4 regions of the Nonomuraea sp. KM88 genome follow, and region 4 is predicted to be linked to each of the others. Evidence: riboswitches for the same ligand, from Rfam matches in the RefSeq annotation. Region 4 holds a riboswitch; each other region holds the start of a gene.
The links. Region 4 has a riboswitch for cyclic di-AMP ahead of ACTWPV_RS35875 (hypothetical protein). Riboswitches for the same ligand answer to the same signal wherever they lie in the genome.
Positions count from the first base shown of each region.

Region 1: another riboswitch for cyclic di-AMP. It lies ahead of ACTWPV_RS35355 (CHAP domain-containing protein); the one in region 4 lies ahead of ACTWPV_RS35875 (hypothetical protein).
Region 2: another riboswitch for cyclic di-AMP. It lies ahead of ACTWPV_RS48635 (coiled-coil domain-containing protein); the one in region 4 lies ahead of ACTWPV_RS35875 (hypothetical protein).
Region 3: another riboswitch for cyclic di-AMP. It lies ahead of ACTWPV_RS12360 (C40 family peptidase); the one in region 4 lies ahead of ACTWPV_RS35875 (hypothetical protein).

Region 1 is NZ_JBQQCC010000014.1:286,694-289,671, reverse strand. Features, by position in the region: gene ACTWPV_RS35360 (ABC transporter ATP-binding protein) at 1-1,111, shown strand, start outside; gene ACTWPV_RS35355 (CHAP domain-containing protein) at 1,197-1,883, opposite strand; cyclic di-AMP (ydaO/yuaA leader) riboswitch at 1,896-2,032, opposite strand; gene ACTWPV_RS35350 (Gfo/Idh/MocA family protein) at 2,150-2,978, opposite strand, start outside.
Region 2 is NZ_JBQQCC010000038.1:7,276-10,253, reverse strand. Features, by position in the region: gene ACTWPV_RS48645 (DeoR/GlpR family DNA-binding transcription regulator) at 1-104, shown strand, start outside; gene galT (galactose-1-phosphate uridylyltransferase) at 101-1,183, shown strand; cyclic di-AMP (ydaO/yuaA leader) riboswitch at 1,250-1,392, shown strand; gene ACTWPV_RS48635 (coiled-coil domain-containing protein) at 1,398-2,360, shown strand; gene ACTWPV_RS48630 (response regulator) at 2,380-2,978, opposite strand, start outside.
Region 3 is NZ_JBQQCC010000003.1:596,092-599,069, reverse strand. Features, by position in the region: gene ACTWPV_RS12365 (NlpC/P60 family protein) at 1-762, shown strand, start outside; cyclic di-AMP (ydaO/yuaA leader) riboswitch at 1,158-1,320, shown strand; gene ACTWPV_RS12360 (C40 family peptidase) at 1,394-1,915, shown strand; gene ACTWPV_RS12355 (hypothetical protein) at 2,071-2,886, shown strand; gene ACTWPV_RS12350 (M48 family metallopeptidase) at 2,899-2,978, shown strand, end outside.
Region 4 is NZ_JBQQCC010000015.1:120,192-123,169, reverse strand. Features, by position in the region: gene ACTWPV_RS35885 (winged helix-turn-helix transcriptional regulator) at 45-353, shown strand; gene ACTWPV_RS35880 (alpha/beta fold hydrolase) at 373-1,218, opposite strand; gene ACTWPV_RS35875 (hypothetical protein) at 1,257-1,784, opposite strand; cyclic di-AMP (ydaO/yuaA leader) riboswitch at 1,962-2,096, opposite strand; gene ACTWPV_RS35870 (DUF5302 domain-containing protein) at 2,259-2,459, opposite strand; gene ACTWPV_RS35865 (class I SAM-dependent methyltransferase) at 2,535-2,978, opposite strand, start outside.

The DNA of each region.
Region 1 (2,978 bases), on a different contig from region 4:
GTTCGCGGGGTCGGGCACGTTCCTGGCCGGGTACGTGTCGGCGCTCGGCTGCGCGGCCTGGCTGGCCGCCCAGGGACGGGCCACGGCGGGCGACGTGGTCCTGGTGGCCACGGTCGGGGTGCAGTTCGTCACCCAGGCCTCCCGGCTGGTCTTCCACCTCGGGTCGGTGGCCGCGGGCCTGCGCGCCGCCGCGCGGCTCGCCTGGCTCCGCGCCTACGCCCGCACCCACGACCCGGCCTTGGCGGAGTCCGGCGACGACGCACCCCGCGCCGGGACGAGGGCGGCCACGAGTGACCACGGCTGCGAACGCGTCGCCCGCGGGGCCGAGCCGCCTGAGAGCTTCGCGCGGGGCATCACGCTGCGGAACGTGACGTTCACCTACCCCGGCACCACCCGGCCGGTGCTGCGCGGGATCGACCTGAGCCTGCCCGCCGGCGCGACCGTCGCGCTGGTCGGGTCGCACGGCTCGGGCAAGACCACCCTCGCCAAGCTGCTGTGCGGCCTCTACCAGCCCTCCGGCGGCGAGATCCTGCTGGACGACGTCCCACTGCGGGACGTTCCGGCCGTGCGCTGGCGGCGCAGGATCAGCGCCGTGTTCCAGGACTGGGTGCCGTTCGAGCTCACCGCCGCCGAGACCGTCGGCATCGGCGACCTGCCCCGTATGGACGACCGCCCCGCCGTGGAGCAGGCGCTGGCGCGGGCCGGCGCCGCGGACGCGGTGTCCGATCTGCCCAGGGGCCTGGACACCGAGCTGGGCGACAGCTTCGAGGGCGGCGTGACGCTGTCCGGCGGGCAGTGGCAGAGCCTGGCCCTGGCGCGCGCGTCGATGCGGGAGGAGCCGCTGCTGCTCGTGCTGGACGAGCCGACCGCCTCCCTGGACGCTCCCGCCGAGAGCGCCGTCTTCGCCCGGTACGCGCAGGCCGCCCGCCGCCACCGCGCCGCCATCACCCTGCTCATCACCCACCGCTTCCCGACGGTGCGCATGGCCGACCTGATCGTGGTGCTGGACGGCGGGCGGATCGCCGAGCAGGGCGCTCACGGCGAGCTCATGGCCCGCCAGGGCCGCTACGCCGAGTTGCACGCCATCCAGCGGGCGGCGGCGGACGGTTAGGCCGCCGGCCGCCCGGGTGGCCGGGCGGAAACGCGAGCGAGCGCGCGTTCCGCACGGGACGCGCGCTCGCTCGCGGTGATCGGGGTCAGGCGGCGTACTCGGGGTAGCCGTAGCCGACGACCTGGGACTTCGGACGGGTCCGCTCCTCGACCTTGCCGTTGCCGGTGTTGCCTTCGATCGTGGAGATGGTGCCGTCGCCGTTGTCCTTCACGACGAAGCCGACGTGCTGGATGTCGGTGATCTTCTTGCCGCCGTCCCAGGAGAAGAACACCACGGCGCCGGGCTTGGCCTTGGTGCCGAAGCGGTCGTTGGCGGCGAACCACTTGGCGTGGGTGACGGTGTAGGCGTCCCAGCCGATCTGCGGGCGGGCGCCGGTCTGCTCGCCGACCCAGGAGACGAACATCGAGCACCAGGCGGCGTTCAGGTACGCGGCCCGGTTGCCGCCGTCGCGGGCGATGGTCTCGGCGGCGCGCTGCGAGTCGGCGTACCACTTCTGGTACGGGGTGCCGCCGCCGGCGGCGTTCTCGGAGGTGCCGACCTGGGACTTGGCGAAGTCCAGGACCTGGGAGGCGGTCACGTTGACCGTGGTCTCCTTGACCGCGCGCTTCTTGGAGTCGGTCACCGGGGAGACGGCGGCCGGCTTGTCCGCGGGCGGGGTGTCGGCGTTGGCCGCGGCGACGTTGACGCCGAGGGCCGAGGCGAGGACGCTGGCGCCGAGCGCGGCGCAGGTGATGGTTCGCTTGGGGATTGCGGTAAGACGGAACGTGGCCATCGAGGGGGTAACTCCTTGCTTCCATGCCGCTTACCGGGTTAGCTGACGGGTTCGGGCGTGGAAGCTGCCCTACGGCACCGGAGTGCCGATTCACCCCAAAGGACTTGGGTCCCCGGTTCCGCGTGATGCGGATTCAGCGGTCACAGGACGATCCTGTGATCTATCGTGCGATGGTCAGACATAGCCGGACAAACCGGACGTATGCCGTAAGATGCCCCACAAGGTAATACATGAGGCAAGAGGATTACAACTGCATAAAGGCCCAGCTAGGCGAGTTGCCGGCGAGCGTCGGCCAGAAGCCCTGACATGGCAAGGGATTCGTCAAGGGGCATGATCGGGGATTCGGTCCTGCCCTCGGCCGTGGCGGCGCGGACCTCGCGGAGCTCACCGGCGTATCCGTTGTCGGCCGGATCGAGCACATGCTCTTCCGGCTCCATGGAAGGCCCGGTGAGGACGATCCGCTCCGGCGCCCAGAACGGCGCGTGGATGTCCGCCCGCATCCGCGTACCTACAACACAGGCCTGGTTCGGGTAATTCCCCAGCAAGGAGGTTTCCACGAAAGCCCGCCTGCCGCCGGGATAGAGCAACACCCCGCCCGCCTCCGCGTCAACCCCGCTCGGCGCCAGGGAGCCCGTCATGCGCAGGCCGGTGGGCATGCCCAGAAGCAGCTGGGCCAGGCCGAACGGGTAGACCCCCAGGTCGAGCAGCGAGCCCCCGCCCAGCTCCGGGGCCCACAGCCGGTGCGCCGGATCGTACGGCATGGCGAAGCCGAAACTGGCCTGCACCGACCGGATGTCGCCGAACCGCTCGTCGGCGGCGATGAGGCGGATCAGCGGGTTGAACCGCATCCACATGGCTTCCATCAGGAACACGCCCGCCTCGCGCGCCAGGCGTACCATCTTCTCCGCGTCGTCCACGGTCGCGGCCAGCGGCTTCTCGCACAACACGGCCTTGCCCGCGGCGATGGCGGCCTGCGCGACCCGCAGGTGCTCGGTATGCGGCGTCGCCACGTAGATCGCGTCCACCGCAGGGTCCGCGCACAACCGCTCATAGGAGCCGTACGCCGACTCCGCGCCCAGCGCGGACGCCAGGGCC
Region 2 (2,978 bases), on a different contig from region 4:
GCGAGGCCGACGTGGTCATCAGCGACGCGGGGCTGCCCGAGGACGCACGCACCGAACTGGCCGAGCGGGCCGGAGAACTGATCATCGCGGAGGACACGCATTGAAGCGCACCGTCACCCATCTGGCCGACGGCCGAGAGCTGATCTACTTCGACCGGCGCGACGACGCCGACCGGAGCGCGATCGACCGGCGCCCGCTTGAGCCCCGGCCGGTGGCGTCCGAGCTGCGCTACGATCCGCTGACCGAGGAGTGGGTCGCGATGGCCGGGCACCGGCAGACGCGGACGTTCCTGCCGACGGGCACGTCCGCCGAGTGCCCGTTGTGCCCGTCGTCGGACACCCGGGCGACGGAGATCCCTGCGTACGATTACGACGTGGCGGTGTTCGAGAATCGCTTCCCCTCCTTCTCCACGAATTTTGGGACTTATCACGATGTGGGTGGGCTGAGTGAGGTTCGTCCGGGGGTGGGGCGGTGCGAGGTGGTGTGCTTTACCTCGGATCACTCGTCATCCTTCTCGAAGCTCTCCGACGCCCAGGTGCGGCTGGTCATGGAGGCGTGGGCCGACCGTACGGCCGAATTGTCCGGGATCGAGGGCGTGGAGCAGGTGTTCTGCTTCGAGAACCGGGGCGAGGAGATCGGCATCACGCTGGCGCATCCGCATGGCCAGATCTACGCCTACCCGTACGTCACGCCCAGAACGAAACTCCAGCTCGGCGCCGCGGCCCGCTACCAGGGCCCGGGCAACCTGTTCGCCGATGTGCTGGCCGCCGAACGTGCCGCCGGGACACGGGTGGTGGCCGGCAACGAGCTGTGGACGGCGTTCGTGCCCGCGGCCGCGCGCTGGCCGTACGAGGTGCACGTGTATCCGCACCGGCAGGTGCCGGACCTGGCGGCGCTCACGGAGGAGGAGCGTGCGGCGTTCGCCCCGCTCTACACCTCGGTGCTGCGGGCCTTCGACGGGCTGTTCGGGGTCGTGATGCCGTACATCTCGGCCTGGCACCAGGCCCCGGTGCGGCGGGACCGCGAGCTCGCGTACCTGCATCTGGAGCTCTTCAGCATCCGGCGGGCGCCCAACAAGCTCAAGTATCTGGCGGGCTCGGAGTCCGCGATGGGCTCGTTCGTCAACGACGTGCTGCCGGAAGAGGCCGCGCGCATGCTCCGATCACAAGTAGATCAAGAATAGATTTCTACTTAAGGTCGCATGTCTCGTGATCTACCACTAATATCCCCTTATGCATCGGCCGTAACAGCCGTTGCACCGCCTAATCCTGGGCGAGTTGCCCGGGAGCCGGGGACCCATCGCACCTGGGGTGAATCCACATCCGTGGTAGGGATACGCAGCTCCCATACCCGAACCCGTCAGCTAACCCGGCCGGCAGAGGGAGAGGAACACCTACGTGGCGGCTTCGTCCCCCGCGAGTCTTGCCATCGGTCTCATCACCGCCGCCGCCGTCGTCGTTTCGGCGGCCCCGGCGTCCGCGGCGTCCACGGCCCCCAAACCCAAGGAGTCGGAGCTGCGCGCGCAGCTCAAGCAGCTCAACAAGAAGGTCGACAAGCTGATCGAGGCCTACAACCTCAAGCGCGTCGAGCTGGCCAAGGCGCAGAAGTCCGCCAAGGCGGCCAAGGCCCGGCTGGCCACCGCCGAAGAGGCGCTGACGACGGCCGAGAAGCGGGTCGCCGAGATAGCCCGCCTGCGCTACCAGAACGGCAACCCCGGAGTGCCCGTATTCATGTTGCCGGAGAACAGCGGCGGCGCCGCGGTGCTCAATCAGGTCACCGCCGAGCAGCAGGCGTTCGTGCAGGGCGTGGCCAGGGCGCGCGACGAGAAGAAGAAGGCCTCCGCGCAGGCCGTCGAGCTCGCCGACAAGATCCGCAAGGACGCGGCCGAGGTGGCCGGTCAGCGCGACGAGGCCGAGGACGTCATCGACGACATCGAGAAGAAGCTCCAGGACCTGGTGCCGTTCGGCACCAACCGCAGGTCAGACGGCGGCTGGGCACCCGAACTCCCGTCCGGCTCCGACAACATCACGCCGCGCACGCGGCTGATGAAGGAGCAGATCGGCAAGAACTTCGCGCTGCCCTTCACCGTCGGCTGCTTCCGCTCGGGCTCCAGCGGCGAACACCCCCTGGGCCGGGCCTGCGACTTCATGATGAGCACGGGCGGCTCGATGCCCTCCGCCGCCAACGCCGCCCTGGGCGACCGCATCGCGGAGTGGGCCATCAAGAACAAGAGCAGGCTGGGCGTCAAGTACGTCATCTGGAAGCAGCGCATCAACCACGGCTCGGGTTGGAGCACGATGTCCAACCGGGGCAGCATCACCGAGAACCACTACGACCACGTGCACATCTCGATGAACTGAGGGCAGGTCGGTTCGGCGATCACCGCGTCGACGGGTTGACGAGCCCGCCGTCGTAGGCGGCGATGACGAGCTGGGCCCGGTCGCGGGCGTGCAGTTTCGCCAGGAGGCGGCCGATGTGGGTCTTGACCGTGCCGACGGTGAGGTGCAGGTGCTCGGCGATCTCGGAGTTGGACATGCCCGTGCCGACGAGGGTGAGCACCTCTCGCTCGCGCTGGGTGATGTGGCCGAGGTCACGTGTGGCCGGAGCGGGATGGGAGCGTCGCAGCACGTCGGCGATGAGCCGGCGGGTCACGGTGGGCGCCAGCAGCGCTTCGCCGGCGGCGACGACCCGGATGGCGGCCAGCAACTCGGTCGCCGTGGCGTGTTTGAGGAGGAACCCGCTCGCGCCGGCCCGGAGCGAGGCGTAGACGTAGTCGTCCTGATCGAACGTGGTGAGCATCAGCACGCGCGTGCCGGGGCCGGACGGGTCGGCGCAGATCCTGCTGGTCGCCTCGATGCCGTCCATGTCTGGCATGCGCACATCCATGAGGACGACGTCCGGACGATGCCGGCGGGCCAGGAGCACGGCTTCGGCGCCGGCGCCCGCCTCCCCCACCGTGACCAGCCCCGGTGTCGTGT
Region 3 (2,978 bases), on a different contig from region 4:
AAGAGCTACAAGCGCAAACTCCGTACGGTCGCCGACCTGCGCACCCAGATCGCCGACATGGCCGCCACCGTCTATCGGGCCGGCGGCTACGCCACCACCATGCCGGGTCTGGTCAGCGCCGACAACCCGCAGGGACGGCTGGCCGGGATGGCGCTGGCCGGGCAGATGGCCAAGGAACGCTCGGAGAAGCTGGCGGCGTTCGACCGGGAGAACCGCGGGCTGAAGAAGGAACGTGACAAGGCGCAGGGTGCCCTGCGGTCGGCCGACGAGGTCCGCGGCGAGGTCGAGAAGGAGCGCAAGGAGATCCTCGGCCTGATCGCCAAGCAGAAGAAGCTCCTGAAGAAGCTGGGCGCCTACAAGACCGGTGACCCGAACAGCACCGGCATCGCGTACACGGGACCGGCGTCGGGGAACGCCGCGGCGGTGCTGCGGTTCGCGTTCGCGCAGGTCGGCAAGCCGTACGTGTTCGGCGGGACGGGGCCGGGCGGCTACGACTGCTCGGGGCTGACGCAGGCGTCATGGCGGGCCGCGGGCGTGTCCTTGCCGAGGACGACGTGGGCGCAGTGGGCGTGGGGCGCCAGCCGCAAGGTGTCGCTGAACGCGCTCCAGCCCGGTGATCTCATCTTCAGCGAGGGTCTGGGGCACGTCAGCATCTATGCGGGCAACGGGAAGATCGTCCATGCGCCGCAGACGGGCGACGTGGTCAAGGTCGTCAGCCTCTCCGCCTACGGCCGCAGCCTCGTGGGCGCCGTCCGCCCGTAATTCCGTCCCTCCTTCTACGACGCACCATCGTTGCCGTCGTGCGGGCGGTCCGCGATCACGTTCCGCACTCTCTTGATCACCTTGGGTCGAGATCATACGAGGCGGAATGTGACAAACGCGACATCTGACCCCTGACAAGACGGATGTTTCGCGAATGTGAGCAGGGTCACTTTTTGGTAACGACGCCCCCTGTTCCAACAGGGGTTCGGGAGTTTACTGAGGCCTTAGTCGATCTTTACAGCCTGACTCGGCTTTTGCTGATCCTTGACCGTTCCGCGTAGCTTCTGGCGTCGTCGCGGTGCACAAGCCATGGCGCCGTGAACCCGCATCGGTCCCTCCCGATGTGAAGACAGATGAAGATCCGCTGGTCATCGCCGCGATATCCCCATGACACGGGCGATGACCTGCCGAATCCGTGCAGTCAGGAGGCACGGAACCGGGGACCCAGCGATCCCAGTTCCCCAGGGATCAGGGGTGAATCGGCGCGCCATCGCGCCGTAGGGCGACTTCCAGGCCCGAATCCGACAGCTAACCCGGTAGGCGTTCGTGGAAGACCCAAGGAGAAATCCTGTCTACCTCCCTGCACAACCCCCGTCTGTCCCGCCTTGCCCTGCCTGGCGTCGTGCTCACGATGACCGTGACGGCCGGAGGTCTGGTCCTCCACGCCCCCACGGCTCAGGCGGCGACGAGGAGCGACACGGCCGGCGTCTCCTCGGTGAGGGCGGCCACCGCTGCCACCACCGCGAAGTCGGCCAAGGCCGCTCGCAAGCGGGCAAAGATCGCTCGGCAGAAGGTGAAGGCCGGCAAGGCCATCGCCGTGGCCAAGAACCAGATCGGTGACCCGTACCGTTACGGCGCCACAGGCCCTGGTTCGTTCGACTGCTCCGGCCTCGTCCAGTACGCCTGGAAGAAGGCCGGGGTGAAACTCCCGCGCGTGGCGAGCAGCCAGTTCGCCGGCATCAGGAACAAGGTCTCCTGGCGCAACCTCAAGCCCGGGGACCTCATGTTCTTCAACGGGCTCGGCCACGTGGGCATGTACGTCGGCAAGGGCAAGATGATCCATTCGCCGCGGACAGGCGAACGGGTGCGCATCGACAAGCTGGGCGGATGGCGCAGGTCGTCGTTCGTCGGCGCGGTCCGTCCCGGCCTCTGATGAGGCCCCGCCCGGGCCCGGGAGACCTTCCGGAGCCCGGGCGGGCTCCCGTGGCAGCCCGTCCTCACGCTCGTCGGCGGCCCCTCGTCGGCGGCCCCTCGTCGGCGGCCCCTCGTAGGGGGCCGGCCCTAGTCGGGCCCACTACGATCGGCAGCGTGTCCGAGCAGGTGAGCCGACGAGCCGCGCTGGCCGCGCTCCTCCTCCTCGGCCTCGCCGCCGACGCGCCCGCCCCCGGATCGCCCGTCTTCCCCGCGCACGCCCGTGACCTGTGGCCGGACGGCCAGGTCACCGCCCGCGGGACACGTTCCCTCGTCACCGGCCACCGCGCCGCACCCGGCACGCTCAGCGAACTCGCCCGCCGCGCCGACTCGGCGGGGCTGCGGGTCACGGCCGTGCTCGGCCGCCCGGTGCGGCCCGTGGTCATCGTTCCCGGCTCCGCGCAGGACGCGGCCCGGCTGGCCGGCGTGGAGCGACTCGACGGGCTGGCGGCGGTGGCCGACGGCGGGCGGGTGATCGTCGTCCCCGAGTCGTTCGGCAGGCTCACCTCCACCGGCAAGGACGTCGTCCTCACCCACGAGCTGACCCACGTCGCCGCGGGCACCGGCGGGCTGCCCGTCTGGCTCTACGAGGGCTTCGCCGACTACGTGGCCTACCGGGACGCCGGGCTGCCCGTGCGCACGGCCGCCGCCGAACTGGCCGCCGAGGTGCGGGCCGAGCGCGTGCCGGCCGCGTTGCCGGGGCCCGAGGCGTTCGCCGTCGGCGGGCCTGACCTCGGACGCCTTGCGCTGGCGTACCAGGAGGCCTGGCTGGCGTGTCGGTTCCTCGCCCGCCGTTTCGGTGAGAGGAGCCTGGTGAGGCTCTACCGTGATGCGCAGGCGGCCGGCGTCGACGAGGCGCTCGCCGCGCTCGGGCTCTCCGTGGCCACGCTGACGGCACGGTGGCGCGCGTACGTGCGGGAGCAGCTCGCGTGAGTGGGGAGAAGGATGAGCGGACGGCGGGACGCGGACGGCCCTTCTGAGGAGGCCGGGGCGGGCGGCGAAGAGGCGGCTGCCACAGGGCCCGG
Region 4 (2,978 bases):
TTGTGGATACCGGTGATGTCTTCGACCCGAATTGCCCGACGCGGGTGGTTCTCGATCGGATCGGCGACAAATGGTCGGCACTGGTGCTGCTCTGCCTCGCCGACGGGCCGATGCGCTTCACCCGGCTGCGCTCGCGGATCGGCGGGGTCACGCCCAAGGTGCTGACACAGACGTTGCGGACCATGGAGCAGGACGGGCTGATCACGCGCGAGGTGTTCGCGGAGGTGCCACCGCGGGTGGAGTACGGGCTGACCGACCTCGGCCGCTCCCTGCACACCCCGATCGCGGCGGTGGCCGCGTGGGCCGAGACCCACGTGGCCGAGATCCTCCGGCGCCGGGAGCGCTCCGCGTAGCCCGGGAGCGGCCGCGCGGTCAGGCGGCGGTCAGCTTGGTGATCTCGCGGGCGATCTCCGGCCAGAGCGGCTCGGGCAGGTCGTGTCCCATGCCCGGATAGGTCACCAGCCGGGCGCCGGGAATGGCCGCCGCCGTGGCCCGGCCGCCCTCGACCGGGACCAGCGGGTCGTCCTCCCCGTGCAGCACCAGCGCCGGCATGGTGAGGCTCGCCAGCAGGTCCGTACGGTCACCCGAAGCCATGATCGCGGCCAGCTGCCGGCCCGTGCCCGCCGGATCGAAGCAGCGGTCGAACGCGCGCCCGGCCCTCCGGACGACCCGCTCCCGGTCCATCGCGTAACCGGGCGAGCCGATCACCGCGTACGTCTCCAGCGCCTGCGCCATGACGGCCGCGCGCTCGGCGGCGGGGCGGGCGGTCAGGGCCGCGAACGCGGCCTCCGTCGGCGGAGCGACCGTGGGGCCGGGCGTCGACATGATCGAGGTCAGGGTCAGCACCCGTGCCGGATGCCGGATGGCCAGGGACTGGGCGATCATCCCGCCCATGGACGCGCCGACCACGTGGGCGGCCGGCCAGCCGATGGCGTCCATGAAGCCCGCGGTGTCGTCGGCCAGGTCGTCCAGCAGGTACGCCGAAGGCGCCCCCGTCGTGGGAGCGCCCTGGTCGTGGAGGTGGGTCGACAGGCCCGCGTCGCGGTTGTCGAACCGGACGACGTGGTGCCCCTGTTCCACCAGGAGCTCGCAGAACCCGTCGTCCCAGTGGGTGAGCTGCGCGCCGAGCCCCATGATGAGGAGCAGGGGCCGCCCGTCGGGGGAACCGATGCTCTCGTAGGCGATGTCGATGCCGTTCGCGGCTACGCGGAGGGTCACGGTGACCAGAATGTCATTCTGGCGCCGCGTTCGTAAAGTCAGCCCCGCCGGGCGTAGGCGCCGGTCGAGAAGGGCACCGGCCGACCCTTCTTGCCCAGACCGTCACCCCACTTGGTGATGACATAGTCGATCTTGATGTGCCCCTTGCCGCCGTTGCCGTTGACCATCAGCGAGCGAGGGTTGAAGGTGCCGCCAGTCAGGTCGGCGAACGTCTTGGCGTCGAGATCCAGCATGATGCCGCGGCTGGAGGGCTCCCCGGGCCCTCTGTCCCCGACGAAGAAGGGCATCTTCTTGCCCTTGTAGATCACGTACCCCTCGGTCAGCAGCGGCCAGCTCGGGCTGGCGGCCATGCCTTTCTGCATCGGCTTGCCGCTGGCGGGCAGGCCGGTGTCGCCCGCCCTGCCCGAGCCGTCGTCCCAGAAGTACGACGCCGTGGTGGAGCCCTTGTACAGGGCCTTCTCCTCGGCGCCGGGATCGGCGTGTGCCGCGGTGCAGACGACGCTCATCGAGCCGACGGCGGAGGCGGTGAGCAGGGCAAGGGAACGCAGGCCAAAACGGGGAGACATGAAAGTGTGAAGTCCTTCGCGAGGGGACGAGGGGGAGGCACGCCGGCAAGAGGGCACGGCGCTGCGGCACGCCCGAGCGACTACATCGGGCGAGGGAAAGAAAGGGGGGAAGGGGGGCCGCTCAGGCGGCGGCCGGCGCTACGCGATTCGGGGATACGCTGCGGTCATACATGCGTTCTGTCCTCTCCATCACACCTACCGGGTTAGCTGACGGGTTCGGGCGTGGAGATGCCCTACCGGCACGGGCCGGATTCACCCCAGTGAGGTGGGTCCCCGGTTCCCGATCGAGTCGGGATTCGGCGCCAGCCGGAGGCCCTCTCTTGGGTAAGGGCCAGGTCACCGGCTGGTAATGGCGGCAACTCTAGCAGCGAATCGGACATACGCAAACGATTCGCCATGAACCGGGCAAAGATCTACCTTGCGCGGGAATACGAAAGGGGGTACGGCATGCCGTACCCCCTCGGTCCTTCCGGCTCAGCCGCCGCTCTTGCGCCTGAACGATCTCTTACTCGCAGCCGGGCCGTGCGCCCCGTGAATCTTCGATGGGTCGACGCCCCTGCCACCAGCGCCGGAGCCCGCGTGCTGGTTGCGCTTGCGCTCCAGTGCTTCGCGGAACTTGCGCTTCATCTCGTCCTCGGGAGTTTCGCTGACTTCCGGCTCCGGTGATTCCGCCATGAGGACCTCCATGGTGTTGGGGACAACCACAGCTTCGCACGGCGTCGCTTTCGATGCGAAACCGACTCCGCCCTGTCACCCGTCGCGGGTGAACGCCAGCAGCCGGAACACCGGGTCCGGCCCGTCCCGCCCCTGCCCGTGACCCACGAACGTGGTCTCGCCGGCCTGGCGCAGACCGTGCCGGACCGCCTCCGCCACGACCAGTTCCCGGCCGTCGGAGGGACGCCGCCGCCCTCCAGGCCCGTGGGCGGCGCGCTTGTCCACCGTCGTGACGTACACCCCGCCCGGCCGCACCACGCGCGCGGCCTCGGCGATCACCGGGCGGGCGTCGTCGAGCAGGTGCAGCAGCCAGATCGTGGTGACCGCGTCGACCGACCCGTCGCGTACGGGTAACGCGCAGCCGTCACCCAGGACCACGTGCACGCGCCGCGCGGCGACCCGCGCCATGCCGGCGGAGGCGTCCACGCCGAGCACCCGCAGGCCACGCCCGGCCAGTTCCCTGCTCACCAGCCCGGTGCC